Linked DNA regions of Prochlorococcus marinus str. MIT 0917. The protein of the gene in region 2 binds, or shares a complex with, the protein of the main gene of each other region. Links are inferred from orthologs where the notes say so. Each region holds a gene or a part of one and is shown on either strand. Other genes may lie near its edges.

What was found.
Region 1: the proteins of O5637_RS08755 (region 2) and O5637_RS09380 are in contact, whole or in part, in a cryo-EM structure (PDB 6ZJN), measured with the Thermus thermophilus proteins. The link is inferred for Prochlorococcus marinus str. MIT 0917 from one-to-one orthologs. Residues at the interface, in WP_223903221.1 of Thermus thermophilus: Met26, Thr27, Asn29, Gly31, Pro32, His34; in WP_096411116.1 of Thermus thermophilus: Glu45, Ser46, Asn48, Pro50, Ala51, Gly52, Glu53.
Region 3: the proteins of O5637_RS08755 (region 2) and nuoB are in contact, whole or in part, in a cryo-EM structure (PDB 6KHJ), measured with the Thermosynechococcus vestitus proteins. The link is inferred for Prochlorococcus marinus str. MIT 0917 from one-to-one orthologs. Residues at the interface, in WP_011057128.1 of Thermosynechococcus vestitus: Pro17, His18, His19, Pro20, Ser21, Met22, Val25, Arg27, Met29, Thr31, Ile38, Asp39, Cys40, Glu41, Pro42, Val43, Ile44, Gly45, Tyr46, Leu47, His48, Arg49, Gly50, Met51, Lys53, Ile54, Asn57, Arg58, Pro65, Tyr66; in WP_011056552.1 of Thermosynechococcus vestitus: Leu46, Met47, Tyr48, Thr50, Ala51, Cys52, Phe54, Ile55, Glu56, Ala58, Ala59, Ile61, Gly62, Ser63, Arg64, Phe65, Asn76, Pro78, Thr89, Thr91, Lys93, Met94, Ala97, Leu101, Met123, Phe124, Ser126, Asp127, Ser128, Tyr129.

What each region holds. Positions count from the first base shown.
Region 1 is NZ_CP114784.1:1,688,101-1,694,441, reverse strand. The notes cover bases 3,555-6,341. They hold O5637_RS09380 (NAD(P)H-quinone oxidoreductase subunit 3), read left to right. Parts: upstream 3,555-4,660; coding sequence 4,661-5,023; downstream 5,024-6,341. Other genes in these bases: O5637_RS09365 (gluconeogenesis factor YvcK family protein), read right to left, coding at 6,306-6,341; O5637_RS09370 (NAD(P)H-quinone oxidoreductase subunit J), read left to right, coding at 5,782-6,303; nuoB (NADH-quinone oxidoreductase subunit NuoB), read left to right, coding at 5,014-5,763; O5637_RS09385 (rubredoxin), read right to left, coding at 4,151-4,576; O5637_RS09390 (photosynthesis system II assembly factor Ycf48), read right to left, coding at 3,555-4,154. In the rest of the region: selenide, water dikinase SelD, read right to left, coding at 1-1,432; mtnP (S-methyl-5'-thioadenosine phosphorylase), read left to right, coding at 1,418-2,350; O5637_RS09405 (photosystem II reaction center protein J), read right to left, coding at 2,424-2,621; O5637_RS09400 (photosystem II reaction center protein L), read right to left, coding at 2,633-2,752; psbE (cytochrome b559 subunit alpha), read right to left, coding at 2,782-3,030; more of O5637_RS09390, read right to left, coding at 3,138-3,554. UniProt on the Escherichia coli protein: NDH-1 shuttles electrons from NADH, via FMN and iron-sulfur (Fe-S) centers, to quinones in the respiratory chain. The immediate electron acceptor for the enzyme in this species is believed to be ubiquinone.
Region 2 is NZ_CP114784.1:1,569,560-1,576,032, reverse strand. The notes cover bases 3,555-6,473. They hold O5637_RS08755 (NAD(P)H-quinone oxidoreductase subunit H), read right to left. Parts: upstream 5,647-6,473; coding sequence 4,462-5,646; downstream 3,555-4,461. Other genes in these bases: rsmH (16S rRNA (cytosine(1402)-N(4))-methyltransferase RsmH), read left to right, coding at 5,688-6,473; O5637_RS08760 (acyl-CoA thioesterase), read right to left, coding at 4,003-4,455; O5637_RS08765 (AMP-binding protein), read left to right, coding at 3,555-4,006. Outside these bases: O5637_RS08780 (isochorismate synthase), read right to left, coding at 1-760; menA (2-carboxy-1,4-naphthoquinone phytyltransferase), read left to right, coding at 860-1,783; menC (o-succinylbenzoate synthase), read left to right, coding at 1,803-2,774; more of O5637_RS08765, read left to right, coding at 2,771-3,554.
Region 3 is NZ_CP114784.1:1,684,000-1,690,366, forward strand. The notes cover bases 3,555-6,367. They hold nuoB (NADH-quinone oxidoreductase subunit NuoB), read right to left. Parts: upstream 5,430-6,367; coding sequence 4,680-5,429; downstream 3,555-4,679. Other genes in these bases: O5637_RS09365 (gluconeogenesis factor YvcK family protein), read left to right, coding at 3,555-4,137; O5637_RS09370 (NAD(P)H-quinone oxidoreductase subunit J), read right to left, coding at 4,140-4,661; O5637_RS09380 (NAD(P)H-quinone oxidoreductase subunit 3), read right to left, coding at 5,420-5,782; O5637_RS09385 (rubredoxin), read left to right, coding at 5,867-6,292; O5637_RS09390 (photosynthesis system II assembly factor Ycf48), read left to right, coding at 6,289-6,367. In the rest of the region: bchD (magnesium chelatase ATPase subunit D), read left to right, coding at 1-963; O5637_RS09355 (MlaD family protein), read right to left, coding at 977-1,822; O5637_RS09360 (ABC transporter ATP-binding protein), read right to left, coding at 1,827-2,612; more of O5637_RS09365, read left to right, coding at 2,740-3,554. UniProt on the Escherichia coli protein: NDH-1 shuttles electrons from NADH, via FMN and iron-sulfur (Fe-S) centers, to quinones in the respiratory chain. The immediate electron acceptor for the enzyme in this species is ubiquinone.

The DNA.
Region 1 (6,341 bases), 120 kb from region 2 along the record:
CAGAATTAATGCCTTCCAATAATTGAAATAACAATTCTTGCTGCAAATGATTTTGTAAAGATGGTAATTTAACAACAGATTGTGCAGAGATTACAGACCCTCCACATGCCCAAATATCAGAACAAGAATGAAAAGCCAAAAGCCTACCGTTTAACCATGGATCACTAACTAAAGATGGGAATCCATCGACACTTTGTATCAAAGTCTTGCTTGATTTTAATATTCCTATATTAATAGAATCATCTGTTGAAGTTTCTATTAAATCTAATTTATTCAATGCTGACTTTAATGGAATAAAAGCTAATTTTGCGGCACATCCTCTACACTTAATCATCTCTGTACCAGAGAACATTTCTGAATCTATTTTTTTAATAAGATAAAATTTAGAGATAAATTTTTTATCAATTAATTCTTTCAATCTTGATAGAAAATTATAAGGGCCCATAACAACCCCCCCCCAAGAGATAAAAGCTTTAGATTCTTTATTTGCAAAGTTAATATCTAAAAGTTGTATTGCTTTTCTTTGAGGTTTCCATTCCTCAAGCTTTAAACCTTTACTGATAAGCTCTAAATTTTTCGCAAGTGGTTTTGCCGAACGAACTGCCCACACTCCAGATGAAGGGCGAAAATGATGCTTAATTACTCCACAATCTCCTACAGCAAATAATTCAGGATAATTAAGGACTTGGAGAGTTTTTTTTGTTAATACCCTCCCATTCTTATCTATAGGCAAACCACTATCTTTTATCCAATCATATGATTTATTACCAGTGCATATTAGTCGTGGATATGAAATAGATGGATTCTTTTGTGTGATCTCAATATTTAAATCCTTTAAATATCTTAATAGATTCTTATTGATTTTTCTTCCCGATTTGACTTTTAATAAAATAGATCTTTTTGGCCATCTTTTTCTTAAAGAAAAAGCTATTTCTATTCCAGCAAATCCACCACCAATAATTACAAATGGTTTTGCCAAAGAATCATCCTTATGAATATCTTGGGCAACAATAAATTTATATGATTCGGAAAAAGGTTTAATTGGAACAACTAAATCTTTATCCCGCCTAATTAAAGATCTAGAATTTAAGTTAGTTTTTGTTCCGATATTTAAGGATAATAAAGAATATTCAATTTCAGGACGTCCTACTAAAAGTAATTTTTTTTTCTTAAGATCAATCCCCTCAATTTCTGCCATGACAAATGAAACGCCGGCTTTTGAAGCAATAGTCCTCAAATCAATTAGTATTTTATCAATCTTGTATTTACCTGCCAGGACCCCTGGAAACATCCCAGAATAAATGGTTGTACTTTCTTTATTAACTAAAGTAATCATTCCAGCAGGCTTCAATTTTGGATTCATTGCCCATCGGAGCAACACAAGGGCATGAGTATGTCCACCACCAGCCAAAACGAGATGATCAGTGAACATGATTTTTTGAATATTTCTGGAACACAATCAGATGCCTATGATTTCAAAAAAGCAAGATTAGGAATTATTGGAGGGAGCGGACTATATAGGATTGAAAATCTTAAAAATATAGTCGAGTTAAGCTTAGACACTCCATATGGAAAACCTTCTAATAAGTTACTAATAGGCAATCTATTTGGAATAGAAATTGTTTTTCTAGCTCGCCATGGAGAGAAACATACTTTAAACCCAAGCGAAATTCCATATAAAGCAAATATTTGGGCTATGCGCTCTCTAAACGTGAGATGGTTAATCTCCGCATCAGCTGTGGGATCATTAAAAGAAGATATCAAACCTTGCGACATTGTTATTCCTGATCAATTTATTGACCGAACTCATCAAAGACCATTGACTTTTTTTAACAATGGAGTTGTAGCTCACATAAGCATGGCAAATCCTTTTTGCGAAATTCTTTCTCAAATACTTTCGCAAGAAATAGAAAAATTGTTAACCGAAGAAAAAAAAATACACACTGGAGGCACATATCTTGCTATGGAAGGACCAGCATTTTCAACAAGAGCAGAATCAAATTTATATAGAAATTGGGGATGCTCAATAATAGGTATGACAAACCATACGGAAGCTAGATTGGCAAAAGAAGCCGAAATCGCTTACTCAAGCCTGTCCATGGTTACTGATTATGATTGCTGGAATCAAAATTGCGAAAATGTATCTGTCGAGATGGTCATTGAGAACCTTCAGGAAAATGCAAATTTTGCAAAATTAATAATCTCTGCTGCCGCTAAAAGAATCTCATCATTAAGGCCTTCAAGCTCTTTTCATAATGCATTAAAAAATGCGTTAGTTACTCCAAAAGAGCATGTACCAAATAAAACTAGAGAAAAGATAAAATTATTTACAGATAAATATTGGCTCTAAAAAAACCAACTCACATTAAATGTAAGTTGGTTTTTTTAGTTATTTCAAATAAATAGTATTTTTCTAGTTAAAATTAACCAGCGTTACCAATACCAGTGTATGAACCGTAGAAGAAAATACCAAGAACAAAAATAACAGCTGTTCCACCTGCAGTAGCTACTAACCACAAAGGAAGTGCTCCCTCTGTCCAACGTCTTTCCCAGGAGACTGCAGGCATACCATTTGGCAGACGATCTCCTGCTCGTCCATCAGGTCCTTTTAATTTGCTCATGATAAAGAGATTTAGTTAAAGAAGTAACTGGAAAAAAGAATTCCCATTACAAAAACAAGTAAGAGTCCAAGATAAAGACTTGTTCGGTTTAATTCAACCGGAACTTTATTTGGATTTGGATTGACTTGCATGGATAATAAAGCAATCAGATGAAATTTGTTTATTTCAGACGCGTGTCAAGTTCAGCCTTGGAATCAAAGCGCTGAACAACAACAGGAGCTTTGCTTTCTCCAGCCTGAAAATACGTATCTGGTCTAGGAGTTCCAAAAGCGTCGTAGGCAAGCCCAGAAGACACAAATAAAAATCCTGCCACGAAGATCGCAGGAAGTGCAACCGCATGGATAATCCAATAGCGGACACTAGTAATGATCTCAAAAAACGGGCGTTCCCCGGTAGAGCCGGCAGCCATAGCCTCACTTAATCAGCTCAGTGATCTTATCAAGCGAAATCAAAAGAATGGGGCTCTGTTGCAAGGTGGTTACACAGAGTTATGGAAATCATCAAAAATTTATGATTTCAACCCTGCCATCGCAGTAAATTGCCCCTTTCTCCGAAAACAAATCCCTTTGGACTGTCACTATTAGAATCGTCCACAAATAAAATTCTGATGAAATTTGTTGGAACAGATTCACCAACTGGGTCTTTTCCCCAAGTTTTTCCATTATCGTTGCTTACTAACAATGTTCCATTTCCACCCGCTGCCCAAATCGATTTAGATGGATCCCAAACAAGATCTTGATAGTTATAACCGTTGACGATTGGGATTATTGGCTTTGACCAGGAGTCAACATCATCAGGGTCTGCATTAAATCTGATTTCAGCTCCTCTTGAAAGCATCCATAAATCGCCATTTGGCTGTTCACCAACGCTTTGAACTCTCTTACTACTTGCTCTTTGATGAGGCTCCCATGACTCCTCTCCTGGAATTAGAAGCGAGAAGAAGTTACCAAGGCTACTAACACTTATATAGCCACCATTATTTGTACGTCTTAATTCTCTAATACCTCCAGAGCCTGAGGTATCAACAACTATTGCTTCCCAATTTGTACCAGCATCTGTTGTTTTATAAATTGCTCCAGCAGTAGTTGCTAACTCAGCAGAATCAGTATCAATTGTTGTTATCAAATATGGATCTCCTGGCAACTTATTTCCCAAATCGAGACGAGTCCAATTTTTCCCTCCATCAGTTGTGTGAAGAATCAATCCTGGTTGTCCTGCAATCCAACCTTCTTGGCCTTTAAAATCAATACTTATCAAACGAAAGTTGCCTTCGCTTGGAATATCTAAATTTCTTTCTTTCCAGGTAATTCCCGCATCATTTGTCTCAAGAATCAACCTGTTGGTGCCAACTAAAAACCCATTTTTGTCATCGACGAAGTCAACATCAAGTGGATTTGCCTCAGTATCGAGATCGATTAGTGACCAAGGGCTAGATGAACCAATGGAAGCATTGCTAACAGTACAACCACTAAGAGCTACTCCGACTATTAAGACAAGGGTCAAATTAATGACATTTGAAAGCAGACGTTTCATTTCAAAGAATAAAGAGAGAGAAAACAGGCAGCGGCTAAAGCCAGGCTTCCAAAAATAAGAACGTTTTTCTGGCCTGAAGGCAGTTTATTAAATCCAAAGCCATAAGTAAGGTTTTCTTCAAATCCACTAGGCTTTGATTTAGGTCCAATATCCTTATATCCACCAAATCCTACTCGACAGACTGGACATCTAAACTTCTCTCTATCTATATCCAAGAATGCCGTCCCTGGTTCAATATTTAGCTTTTTTATACCCTCATCAGGATCATAAATAAAACCACAACTCATACACTCGAAGCGATTTAATCTTGGATCAAACTCCTCGGTTGAGTTTTCTAGTTCCATTGAAATCACTTGATTCTGTTTTTCATCAGAATTCGAATTTCCCAAAGGATTTGATTTTGTTTTGATGTCTTCACTCACAGTTTTCACCTTCACACAGAACAACTCTATGGCACTAATCTAGAAAATGACTGTCAGACTGATATTGAAATCAGTAATTCATTCATGTTTTCCCTTCAGGGTTATGAGTATTTTTTAGGATTTCTTCTTATTTCCGGAGCAGTTCCCATTCTTGCTCTCACAACAAATAAGTTAATTTCTCCTAAAAGCAAAGCAGGAGAAAGGCAGCTTACATATGAATCTGGAATGGAACCCATTGGAGGAGCATGGATCCAATTTAATATTCGTTACTACATGTTTGCACTTGTTTTCGTTATCTTTGATGTCGAGACGGTGTTCCTTTACCCATGGGCAGTTGCATTTCACAAACTTGGGTTATTAGCATTTATAGAAGCACTTGTTTTTATCACAATATTGGTTGTGGCATTAGCATATGCATGGAGAAAAGGTGCCCTTGAATGGAGTTAAATCCCTTGAATAAATCTCCCTCCTCTGAAGCCGTAAGAAATCTCAGAGAATCTTCATGTGGCCCTGTTGGGACTCCAAAAGTAACTAATGATTTAAGCGAAAATATAATCCTCACGAGCCTTGAAGATCTTCACAACTGGGCAAGATTAAGCAGTTTATGGCCTCTTCTTTATGGAACTGCTTGTTGTTTTATTGAATTTGCTGCTCTAATCGGTTCGCGATTTGATTTTGATAGATTTGGATTAGTACCACGAAGTTCTCCTAGACAAGCAGATTTATTGATAGTGGCAGGTACGGTCACAATGAAAATGGCACCAGCTCTTGTAAGACTTTATGAGCAAATGCCAGATCCAAAATATGTAATAGCTATGGGGGCTTGCACTATTACTGGTGGCATGTTCAGCGCCGATTCAACCACGGCAGTTAGAGGTGTTGACAAATTAATACCAGTTGACCTTTACCTTCCTGGATGTCCTCCAAGACCAGAAGCAATATTTGATGCTGTTATCAAATTAAGAAAAAAAGTTGCTAACGAATCAATCTCTGAGAGATCAAAAATGACTCAAACTCATCGTTATTTAACTATTCCTCATAAAATGAAAAGATCAGAGTCAAAAGTTAATGGTAAATATCTAAACGCAAAATCCCAACTAATTGCATTAAATCCTTCCTTATCTGAAGAATTTGATCAATCTTTAAAAGAGGTTCAAAAAATATCTGAACAACTTTCAAGTAATTAAGCATCTCCTATTAAAAAAATGACAAATGAATCTGAAATTGTAGTCGAAGAAAAAATCTCAGGTCCAATAAGCGATTGGCTATCTAAAAATGGATTTGAAAACATTCCTCTCCAAGATGACCACTTAGGAGTTGAAGTAATAAAAATCACTCCAAAAAATATTTTATCAGTAGTTGAAGCGTTAAAAAATGATGGATTTAACTATCTTCAATGCCAAGGTGGATACGATGAAGGTCCTGGTTTAAATATTGTTTGTTTTTATAATTTAATAGAAATGAATGAATTTAAGAAAGATTTTTCTCCTCGCGAAGTAAGATTAAAAGTATTCCTGGATAGAGATGGAGACTTAAATGTTCCTAGTTTATACAGTCTTTTTAGAGGAGCAGATTGGCAAGAAAGAGAAACATTCGATATGTATGGTGTTAACTTTACAGGCCACCCTCATCCTAAAAGACTTTTAATGCCTGAAGACTGGAAAGGATGGCCACTTAGGAAAGACTATGTTCAGCCAGATTTTTATGAAATGCAGGATGCATACTGAATTTATTTACCTTTTTTGTATCTTCTATAAAATCTCAT
Region 2 (6,473 bases):
AACTATTAGTTTGCTGAACTCTTAGGCGAGCAAGTAAGTTCAGGGGGTCTAAAGGTTTTCTGAGGGAAAGGCGTTGTCTCGTAGCCAATACAAGCTTATCCAAATCACCTGCATTGATTAAGTCGATCCCTTTAGCCAAGGCATCTCGATATTGAGATTTCCAATCATTAGAAAAATTATCGACTAAGAAATTTTCTTTTACATCATGGAAAATTCGAACTGGTGATCTATTTATCTTTTCTCGAATTGACCATAATCTTTCTACGGATTCACGAACATCTGAAGGATTTAGGGCAACTGAATTTAAACGTAACCATGTCAATCCATCTTTTGCAGTTAATTGCCACTTAGGCAAAACAGCCTGCAGGGAAAATTTATCATCTATTAATTTTTCATTACTCTTAATTTGATCAAAAAAAGAAAATGAAAATAGAATCCTTGATGCTGAAAATGCTGGACTTGGAGAAGTATCTATCAATCGAGTAAAAATCTCATCACTAAACCTTTGTGCATTTTCAAACCTCTTTGGTCCAGATAAATCCAAAGATTGACAATGTCCTCCGGCAGAAATGCACAATCCAGGAGATAGATCCCAAAGAAATCTAAACTGATGTTTTTCAGCAATTAAAGGTAATGTCGTTAAAGGATCTGTTTGACTTACAGGAACAGAAATGCTCAATATACATTCATCAACTTTTCGTTCACTCCATTTCCGAAGAGAACTAACTAAAAGCTCACTAAAGACAGGTTCTAAATTCATAACCAATTAGAGCCTTTAGACATAAATAAACCAATACACGAACTGCTGCCTAGTCTTAAGGAACGAACAAAGAAACAAACAGAACAGGTTATTTTATCAGTGAAGTCTTCTACAACTGAAAAGAAACATCTTTGGCAAGCTGCAATTAAGTGGCCATTATATTCAGTCGCAATAATGCCTGTAATTTTATCTGCAGCATGGGAGCTTGGGAATAGCGGCAAAATTCGTCTAGGACAATTCATCGGTTTTCTAATTGCCTCTATCTTGATTTTGCTTTGGGAGAATCTTACCAATGATCTTTTTGACGATGAAACTGGCGTTGACAAATACAAATTCCACTCCGTAGTCGCTTTAACTGGTAATAAAACCACTGTAAGTCGAGTTGCATATTTTTCTCTTTTATTAGGTTTATTTATCATATTTATCCTTGCTTTAAAAAGTAAAATAACAGTACTTTTTTTGGTCTTAATTTGTTGCTTCCTTGGATATTTGTATCAAGGGCCCCCATTTAGACTGGGGTATAAAGGGTTGGGAGAACCCCTCTGCTGGATTGCCTTTGGCCCGCTTGCTACAGCTGCAGCACTAATTGTTGTTTCTCCAAAATCTAATTTTCATGCCATCCCCTGGGGAACAGCACTGATGGTTGGGGCAGGTCCGGCGATGGCGACCACTTTGGTTCTATTCTGTTCGCATTTTCATCAAATCAATCAAGATGCTGCTGTCGGTAAAAAATCACCCTTAGTTATTTTAGGCACTCATCGAGCGGCAGAATTTTTACCGTGGTTCGTTGGGCTAATATTTTTATTAGAATTATTACCAGTACTAATTGGAATATGGCCAATAACGACTCTTATATGTTTCATTAGCCTTCCTTCAGGTGTAGATCTTATCAAATTAATCAAAAGACATCACAACCAACCTGAGCGTATTAAAAACAGTAAGTTTTTAGCTTTACGCTTTCAGACAATTAATGGTTTATGCTTGAGTGCAGGTTTTGCTATATCCTCATTTTTTTATAATTAATTTTTGATTTTGTTGAATCATGAAATTAATAATTAATATCAAGACATTTTCATTTCAACTAACAAGAAAGTTAATAACCTCGAAAGGAAGTATTCATACCAAGGTAGGTTTATTGTTGCAAATAAAAGACTCAGATGGAAATTACGGATGGGGTGAAGTATCACCTATTGAAAAGAAGGAATTACAAAAAAGTATCGAAAGTCTAAATTTTCTTGGGAGACAAACTACAAAAGATTCAATAGAAAATTATTTATGTGAATTGCCAGGAGCACTTGCTTTCGGATTAGGAACCTGCTTAGCCGATTTAGAAAATCCAACTAAAAGCAAGTTAAATTTTGAAGGTTTTGACACCGCAAAATCAGCTTATCTACTACCTACAGATATTGATCCATTAGAGTCAATAGTTAAATATGTAGATAGATCAAATGATAAGAAAAGTTCTTGTACAATAAAATGGAAAGTATCTCACCAAGAAAATAACTTTAAGGAAGAAAAAACATTACAAAAAATCTTAGATATTTTACCAAATAATTTTAAACTTAGAATTGATCCAAATGGAGGATGGAGTCGCCAAAAAGCACAAGAATGGATTAACGAACTCAAAAACGAACCTCGTTTGGAATGGATTGAACAGCCACTCCCATCAAAAGATATTGAAGGTTTATTTTCATTAGCCAATCAAATTCCAATCGCATTAGATGAATCTTTGGTTGAATTTCCATTTTTACGAAAAACATGGAAAAGTTGGCAAATACGTCGCCCTGCATTAGATGGTGATCCTAGATTACTCTTAAAAGAAATAGAACAAGAAGATAGTCAAACAGTAATAAGCACAGCTTTTGAAACTGGTATTGGGAGAAGGTGGATTCATCACCTCGCTGCCAGGCAAGTCAAAGGTGGAAATCCTTGTGCACCTGGACTTGCACCTGGATGGTGCCCCAAAGGCCCACTCTTTAACAACAATCCAAGATTAGTCTGGGAAGCTGTATGACCAAAATTGCAGTTATAAAATGTATTCCTGAAAAAAACCTGGACTGTTCAAGAGAAATTTTGAAGAATTTTGAAAAGCATAAATGGGTATATCTAGCACCTCCAAAAGATCAAACGAAAATTCCCAAATCGTCAACTTTACCTGAAGGAGAAGGAATAATCATTTCAAGCGGGGGGAGCATTGGAGGACCAAATCTTTGTTTACAATCAATTAAAAATCTAACTAATTCGGCTTTGGCAACCGGAATGTGGTTAAAGAATCATGGCCTCAAGCCAAATGAATGCATCATTCTCAATTCACTACCTTTACACCATATAAGTGGTTTCATGCCTTGGTGGAGACATAACACGTGGCGATCGGAGTATCACTGGATTTCGCCCTCTTTAATGCATAAACCACTTCAACTTAAGCAGTTTAGTGAAGTATTAACTAATAAATATAGACGTCCATTGATCACATCACTAGTTCCAACTCAATTATCGTCTTTGATTGATGATTCTGATGGTTTAAGATGGCTTCAATCTCTCGCTATAATCTGGGTCGGAGGTGCTTTGATCCCCACAGATCTTGCTGACAAAGCGCGAAGAAAGTCTATTAATTTAGCTCCATGTTATGGAGCCACCGAAACTGTTGCAATGGTGACTTGCCTGAGTCCCAACGATTTTTTAAAAGGAAGTAATAGTGTTGGGTTCCCTCTAGAAGATGTTGAGATAGAAATCAACAAAAGAAATTCCCTTAAGATTAAAACTAGTAGGATTGCAACTTCAAAATGGAAGAATGATAAATTCGAATCAATTACAGATACAAATGGATGGTGGGAAGCAGGGGATTTAGCGCAATACATCACTCTCGACAATAAAAAAGCAATACAAATCTTGGGCAGAAGAGATTCAGCTATAAATTCTGGTGGTGAAACGATTTTCCCAGAAGATATCGAAATGGAATTAATGACAATAATCTCGAAAAATCAAATCCCAATTAAAGACATTTTTGTATTAGGAGTTAGTGATAAGAAATGGGGACAACGTTTAGTTGCCTTAACTAAATTCAAAGAAAAAGGAATCAACAGATATCCAATCATCTCACTTCTGACTAATCTCATTAAAGACTGGCAACCATCCAAAAAACCAATGAACTGGTACGATTGTCCAAAACTTTCAAGAAATATCAATAAAAAATGGGAAATAAAAAAATGGCAAGATTGGATAGCCTTTAATAGACCTATTAACTAAAAATTCAGACTAGATTCATGAAGCCAGAAATTTATTTGCTTAGATAATGCACATATATCTCTTGTAATCGGATTTATAGATACATGTTTTATATTTGCCGTGCCGATTTTCTCACCATTTTTTTTAAATTTAAATCGAAGTACAAATGAAGAGTCATTTATCTTCTCTGGATTTAGTTCGATATTGATAATATCTCCAACGTAAAGTGGTTGAAAATAATTTGCTTCACAATGAACAACTGGCAAAGCCACATCCAGTTGGCCTGTGTTGATTTGGTTTGTAGGAAAAATTTCTTGTAAAACTACTCCATGTTTTTCTAAACTTGCTTCCCAAGTTTCATGACACCATCTCAATAATTCAAGGAAATGCACCACGCCAGCAGCATCTGTCTCACCAAAACGAACGGTCCGTTTCAAACATAACCATTCTCTAGGATTACGCTTTTCCAAAGAACCTTATCTATCAACAGAACCCATAATTACATCAATGGATCCTAAGATAGCCATTATGTCAGCGACCTTAGCTCCCTTCAGTATGTGAGGAAGTATCTGCAAATTATTAGAATCAGCCGCTCTAATTTTAAACCGCCAAGGAGTTACATCATTATTACCTTGAATAAATACTCCTATCTCTCCTTTTCCAGACTCAAGGCGTGTATATAATTCACCATTAGGAATCTTAAAAGTAGGTGCAACCTTCTTAGCTACATATTGATAATCAAAGCCTGACATATCACCTTTTTTTCCCTCAACTGTCCTTTTTGCCTCAAGATTTTCTGTTGGTCCACCTGGAATCATCTCACAAGCTTGTCGTAATATTTTTAATGACTGTCTCATTTCTTCAATACGAACTCTATATCTTGCATAACAATCCCCCTCTTTCTCCCATGCAATATCCCATTCAAAATCGTCATAACATTCATAATGATCTACCTTTCTCAAATCCCATGGAACACCTGCAGCCCGAAGCATTGGTCCAGAAAGACTCCAGTTAATCGCTTGCTCTTTTCCTATAACTCCTAAACTTTCTATACGTCTACGAAAGATAGGGTTATTAGTTATCAATTTTTCATACTCATCAATTTTCGGACCAAACCAATCACAAAAATCTTTACATTTTTCTAACCAACCCCAAGGTAAATCACAGGCAACGCCACCAATACGAAAATAATTATTATTAATCAATCTTTGACCAGTTGCAGCCTCCCATAAATCGTAAATCATCTCTCTTTCTCTAAAAATATAAAAGAAAGGAGTTTGAGCCCCGACATCTGCCAAAAACGGACCTAACCATAGCAAATGATTAGCGATCCTATTCAACTCAAGCATTATCACTCTGATATAACTTGCTCTTTTAGGTACCTTTATATTTGCCAAACGCTCAGGGGCATTAACAACAACGGCTTCATAAAACATACCAGCCGCATAATCCATGCGACTCACGTAAGGAACAAACATGACGTTTGTTCTATTCTCAGCAATTTTCTCCATCCCTCTGTGCAAGTAACCAATAACTGGTTCACAATCAACAACATCCTCTCCATCAAGGGTTACGACTAACCGCAATACCCCATGCATTGATGGATGATGTGGCCCAAAGTTGACCACCATTGGCTCCGTACGCGTTTCAAGCTGCGTCATTGGGCCCAACCAAAGCAATGTCTAAATACTAGTGAAAACTTATGAAAGAAGGGCCAATTAGTTCAAGTTCTAACTTTAATCATGTCCCAATAATGGGGAATGAAATAATTCAATTACTAAAGGAATTACCAAGCGAATTAACAAAACAAGGATTAATTATTGATTCCACCATCGGAGGAGGGGGGCATTCAGCTCAAATACTAGAGAATTTCCCAGGAATCAAAATTATTGGGCTTGATCAAGATCCAATAGCTAGAGAAGCAGCATCAAAAAGATTAAAGAAGTTCGGAACAAGAATAGAAATAATCTCTACAAACTTCGCTGACTTTTCAATAAACGAACAAGCCATTTGCGTCTTAGCGGATCTTGGAGTTAGTAGTCATCAACTTGATGAGCCTTCACGAGGTTTTAGCTTTCGTTTAGATGGTCCGGTAGATATGAGAATGAATCCTGAGAAAGGTCTAAGTGCAGCCGAACTTATTGACACTCTATCTGAACAGGATTTAGCAAATTTAATATACAACTTAGGAGAAGAAAAACGTTCTAGACGTATTGCAAGAAAAATCAAAACTGATCTTGCAGAAAATGGAGCATACAGTGGAACGAAAGCTCTTTCTTATGCAATTGCTGGTTGTTTTCCACCCAAGCAAAGACATGGTAGAATTCATCCTTCAACTAGAACTTTTCAGGCTTTAAGGATAGCTGTTAATAATGAATTAGAATCGCTGGATAGCTTATTAGAAAAAGCTCCAAACTGGTTGTTAGAGGATGGACTTTTCATGGTAATTAGTTTTCATTCATTAGAAGATAGAAGAGTCAAATTGAGC
Region 3 (6,367 bases), 120 kb from region 2 along the record:
AATGATCAAGAAGAAGATCAAGAAGAAGATCAGGAAGAGGACCAAGACCAAGAGTCATCACCTCCAATCCCTGAGGAATTTATGCTTGATCCAGAAGCATGTGCTGTTGATCCTGATCTGTTACTGTTTTCATCCACTAAATCAAAAAGTGGAAATAGCGGAAGTAGGTCAGCTGTTTTAAGTGATAACCGGGGAAGATATGTAAAGCCAATTCTTCCAAGAGGTCCTGTTAGAAGAATTGCAGTTGATGCAACTTTAAGAGCTGCTGCGCCTTACCAGAAAGCTAGAAGGGAAAGAGAACCTAATAGAAAAGTTATTGTTGAGGAAGGGGACTTGCGCGCAAAATTACTTCAGCGTAAAGCAGGCGCACTTGTGATCTTCTTGGTTGATGCAAGTGGTTCAATGGCTCTCAATAGAATGCAAAGTGCAAAGGGAGCTGTTATTCGTTTGCTAACCGAAGCTTATGAAAATAGAGATGAAGTTTCCCTAATACCTTTCAGAGGAGATCAAGCAGAAGTTCTGCTTCCTCCAACAAGATCAATCACTGCTGCGAAAAGGCGACTTGAGGCAATGCCATGTGGTGGTGGATCTCCACTTGCTCATGGATTAACTCAAGCTGCAAGAGTAGGAGCAAATGCTTTGGCAACAGGAGATCTCGGTCAAGTTGTTGTAGTGGCAATTACAGATGGTAGAGGAAACGTTCCATTGAGCACTTCATTAGGCCAACCAGTTCTTGAAGGAGAGACACCACCTGACTTGAAGCAGGAAGTTCTTGATGTTGCTTCGCGCTATCGAGCGCTTGGTATCAAATTACTTGTTATTGATACAGAAAGAAAGTTTATTGCAAGTGGTATGGGTAAAGACTTGGCTGAAGCGTCAGGAGGTAAATATGTTCAATTGCCTAAGGCAAGTGATAAAGCTATTGCTTCAATAGCAATGGATGCAATTAATAGTGTGACCTAAAACTGTTTGTTTTTTAAGGATATATATCATCGAATAATTTACTCAGGCCTATAGTCACTCTTTTTAGAGCATCTAACAGTTCTTTGTCTTCCATAATATTCCCCATGTCTGAGCTCATTTGGTCTATTTTCTTTGTAAGTGAACTAGATGTTGAGGCAAGTTCCTGAATGTCTTTTAGAGTCTTAGGATTGTCGAGGCTTTCAAGAATATTATTTAAATGAATAGAAGCTTTTGTTAATTCAGAAATTATAGGTTTTGCTCTTAGAAGTTCTGATTTAGATAATAAGACAAGTTCATCAAGATTGGCTTGAGTTCTATCAAACTGTTGAATAGATTCTGATACTTTATTTACTATTGCTTGTCTATCTGCTTCGTCAATAATTCCATTTATACCCTCTGTCAAGCCAGATATGCTAACCATTTCTACACCTTTAATCTTATCTCCACTACATAAGATTTTTTTATTGGGACAATCTTTTTTGACTGTAATTACTTCGTTACTATTGAATGATTTGCCTAATGAGACTAGCGATAATTGAGCATCTCCTCCAAGCATAGAGCTTGTAACTATTTTTGCAATTACAGGTTTTGGTAAAATTAGATTATCATTGTTTAATTTGATTTTAGTTTCAACAGTGTTTGGGGTGAAATTTATCTTTTGAACAGAGCCAACAATGATTCCCCGATAAGTTACCGGAGACATCTTCGCAAGACCACTTGCATCTTTGAAGCTTGCAGATACCTCCCAGGTTTTAGACCCTAAACGAAAATCTCTTAACCAAAGCATTGCTCCTGAAAAGATAATTAATCCACCTAATAGTGAAAATCCAACAAACGCATCTCGTAAACTTCTACGCATAAATTTATAAGTCCTCAGGTTGCATTGGTCCTTGAAGATTACCTGTGCGAAATTGTTTTACATAGGAATTCTCACTTTGTTTAAATTGATCTATAGATCCATCCCATTTAAACTTTCCATCGTAAAGCAAGATAACTCTATTAGCTGTTCGTTCAATTGTACTGGAAACGTGACTTACAACGATTGAAGAGCCTTCCGCTGCATCGGTTGTCTTAATAATTAGATCTTCAATACGAGTGCTAGCTATTGGATCTAAACCAGCAGTTGGCTCGTCATATAGAAGAAGAGGGATAGAGTCTTTTCCTTTCTTGGAGTTACTAATTAATGCACGAGCAAAACTTACTCTTTTTTGCATTCCTCCACTAAGTTGATTTGGAAATTTGTCTGCTACATCATATAAGCCTACTTTCTGTAAACAATTTATGACTTTTTTATTGATAATTTCTTCGGAAAAAAGTTTCTGCTTTTCAAGCAAAAAACCTACATTTTCTCTAACTGATAATGATGCTAATAATGCTGGGTTTTGAAAAACTAATCTCACGTCGGGAGGGTCGTTTTGATCAAGCCTTAAATAATTTTGCTCTATACCTGATATTTGCAGACTTCCTTTAGAAGGTAATAGCAAGCCAGCTAGTAGGCGAAGTATTGTTGACTTGCCTGCGCCAGACGGACCAACAATTGCCAGTCTCTCTCCCGCACGCATGTCAAGATTGACTTCATTGAGAATTTTATTTGATCCCAGTTGAACACTGAGATCTTTCATCAACATTACTTGAGTGTTTTTTGGCACACTCTCTCCTAATGTTTGTTTACCTATCTCATTTTGTATGAGATAGGTGAATTGGGAAGTTTAAGTAGTGTTTATATGAATTAATTATTTAGGTCTGTTTGTTGAAATCTTATCTAATTTGAATCCATTGAACAAAAGAAGGAAAAGAAAATCAAGAAGATCTACTTTGCGAAAAAGTTTTTTCGCTAGTTTGTCTTTTCATCTTTACTCACGCTTTAAAAGAGGCATTAGATGGCTTTTGCCAGGCCTAGTAGTCAAAAGGTGGATGATGACATCAGGATTGGGTTTATTAATTGCTTTGATTGGAGCCTCAATTTGGGCTGATTTACGTCCAATTTATTGGGTGGTTGAAATACTTTTTTGGTTTTTAGGATTCATTACCACTTTTGTACCTAGAAATATTTCTGGACCAATAGTTTTTTTGATAGGGATATCTCTTTTGGTTTGGGGGCAAGGAAGAAGTTTTGAATCTATTAGGCAAGCCTTAGGTTCCAAAAAAGATACTTTTTTAGTTGATGCATTAAGAGCTAAGCAAAAATTAAATAGAGGTCCGAATATTGTTGCGATTGGAGGTGGTACAGGATTATCATCATTATTAAAAGGCTTAAAAAGATATAGCAGTCGAATAACAGCAATAGTTACTGTTGCAGATGATGGAGGAAGTAGTGGAGTGCTCAGAAGAGAACTGGGTGTCCAGCCTCCAGGAGACATAAGAAATTGTTTGGCAGCTTTAGCAACAGAAGAGCCACTAATAAAAGGGCTTTTTCAATATCGCTTCCCTTCAGGAAGTGGACTTGAGGGACATAGCTTTGGAAACCTTTTCCTTTCGGCTTTAACGGCAATAACTGGAAGCTTAGAGACAGCAATCACGGCATCAAGCAGGGTTCTTGCTGTTCAGGGTCAAGTTGTACCAGCTACAAATGTAGATGTCCGGTTATGGGCCGAACTTGAGAATGGTGATCGAATAGATGGAGAATCAGCTATTGGTAATGCGCGCTTACCAATAATTAGAATCGGTTGTTATCCTTCTCGACCTCCAGCTTTGCCAAGAGCACTGGAAGCAATAAGAAATGCTGAAATTATTTTGATAGGGCCAGGAAGCCTATACACTTCAATTCTTCCAAACCTACTTGTTCCTGAAATAGTCGAAGCTATAGAGAGGAGCAAAGCTCCAAAGCTATATATATGTAATTTAATGACTCAACCAGGTGAAACTGATGGACTTGACGTTACTGGTCATGTGAGGGCTATAGAAGCGCAACTGGCCTCTAGAGGAATTACTAGGAAAATATTTAGTTCAATACTTGCTCAAGATGAATTAGAACCCTCCCCATTGGTTGATTATTACAAATCAAAAGGGGCTGAACCCGTCAAATGCAACAAGGTTGATCTTTTGTCTAGAGGTTATAAGGTTTATTTAGCTTCTCTTCAGGGCTCAAAGGCTACTCCGACTTTGAGGCATGATCCTAGGAGTCTAGCTTTAGCAATAATGAGATTTTATAGAAGATACAAAAAAGGTAAATAAATTCAGTATGCATCCTGCATTTCATAAAAATCTGGCTGAACATAGTCTTTCCTAAGTGGCCATCCTTTCCAGTCTTCAGGCATTAAAAGTCTTTTAGGATGAGGGTGGCCTGTAAAGTTAACACCATACATATCGAATGTTTCTCTTTCTTGCCAATCTGCTCCTCTAAAAAGACTGTATAAACTAGGAACATTTAAGTCTCCATCTCTATCCAGGAATACTTTTAATCTTACTTCGCGAGGAGAAAAATCTTTCTTAAATTCATTCATTTCTATTAAATTATAAAAACAAACAATATTTAAACCAGGACCTTCATCGTATCCACCTTGGCATTGAAGATAGTTAAATCCATCATTTTTTAACGCTTCAACTACTGATAAAATATTTTTTGGAGTGATTTTTATTACTTCAACTCCTAAGTGGTCATCTTGGAGAGGAATGTTTTCAAATCCATTTTTAGATAGCCAATCGCTTATTGGACCTGAGATTTTTTCTTCGACTACAATTTCAGATTCATTTGTCATTTTTTTAATAGGAGATGCTTAATTACTTGAAAGTTGTTCAGATATTTTTTGAACCTCTTTTAAAGATTGATCAAATTCTTCAGATAAGGAAGGATTTAATGCAATTAGTTGGGATTTTGCGTTTAGATATTTACCATTAACTTTTGACTCTGATCTTTTCATTTTATGAGGAATAGTTAAATAACGATGAGTTTGAGTCATTTTTGATCTCTCAGAGATTGATTCGTTAGCAACTTTTTTTCTTAATTTGATAACAGCATCAAATATTGCTTCTGGTCTTGGAGGACATCCAGGAAGGTAAAGGTCAACTGGTATTAATTTGTCAACACCTCTAACTGCCGTGGTTGAATCGGCGCTGAACATGCCACCAGTAATAGTGCAAGCCCCCATAGCTATTACATATTTTGGATCTGGCATTTGCTCATAAAGTCTTACAAGAGCTGGTGCCATTTTCATTGTGACCGTACCTGCCACTATCAATAAATCTGCTTGTCTAGGAGAACTTCGTGGTACTAATCCAAATCTATCAAAATCAAATCGCGAACCGATTAGAGCAGCAAATTCAATAAAACAACAAGCAGTTCCATAAAGAAGAGGCCATAAACTGCTTAATCTTGCCCAGTTGTGAAGATCTTCAAGGCTCGTGAGGATTATATTTTCGCTTAAATCATTAGTTACTTTTGGAGTCCCAACAGGGCCACATGAAGATTCTCTGAGATTTCTTACGGCTTCAGAGGAGGGAGATTTATTCAAGGGATTTAACTCCATTCAAGGGCACCTTTTCTCCATGCATATGCTAATGCCACAACCAATATTGTGATAAAAACAAGTGCTTCTATAAATGCTAATAACCCAAGTTTGTGAAATGCAACTGCCCATGGGTAAAGGAACACCGTCTCGACATCAAAGATAACGAAAACAAGTGCAAACATGTAGTAACGAATATTAAATTGGATCCATGCTCCTCCAATGGGTTCCATTCCAGATTCATATGTAAGCTGCCTTTCTCCTGCTTTGCTTTTAGGAGAAATTAACTTATTTGTTGTGAGAGCAAGAATGGGAACTGCTCCGGAAATAAGAAGAAATCCTAAAAAATACTCATAACCCTGAAGGGAAAACATGAATGAATTACTGATTTCAATATCAGTCTGACAGTCATTTTCTAGATTAGTGCCATAGAGTTGTTCTGTGTGAAGGTGAAAACTGTGAGTGAAGACATCAAAACAAAATCAAATCCTTTGGGAAATTCGAATTCTGATGAAAAACAGAATCAAGTGATTTCAATGGAACTAGAAAACTCAACCGAGGAGTTTGATCCAAGATTAAATCGCTTCGAGTGTATGAGTTGTGGTTTTATTTATGATCCTGATGAGGGTATAAAAAAGCTAAATATTGAACCAGGGACGGCATTCTTGGATATAGATAGAGAGAAGTTTAGATGTCCAGTCTGTCGAGTAGGATTTGGTGGATATAAGGATATTGGACCTAAATCAAAGCCTAGTGGATTTGAAGAAAACCTTACTTATGGCTTTGGATTTAATAAACTGCCTTCAGGCCAGAAAAACGTTCTTATTTTTGGAAGCCTGGCTTTAGCCGCTGCCTGTTTTCTCTCTCTTTATTCTTTGAAATGAAACGTCTGCTTTCAAATGTCATTAATTTGACCCTTGTCTTAATAGTCGGAGTAGCTCTTAGTGGTTGTACTGTTA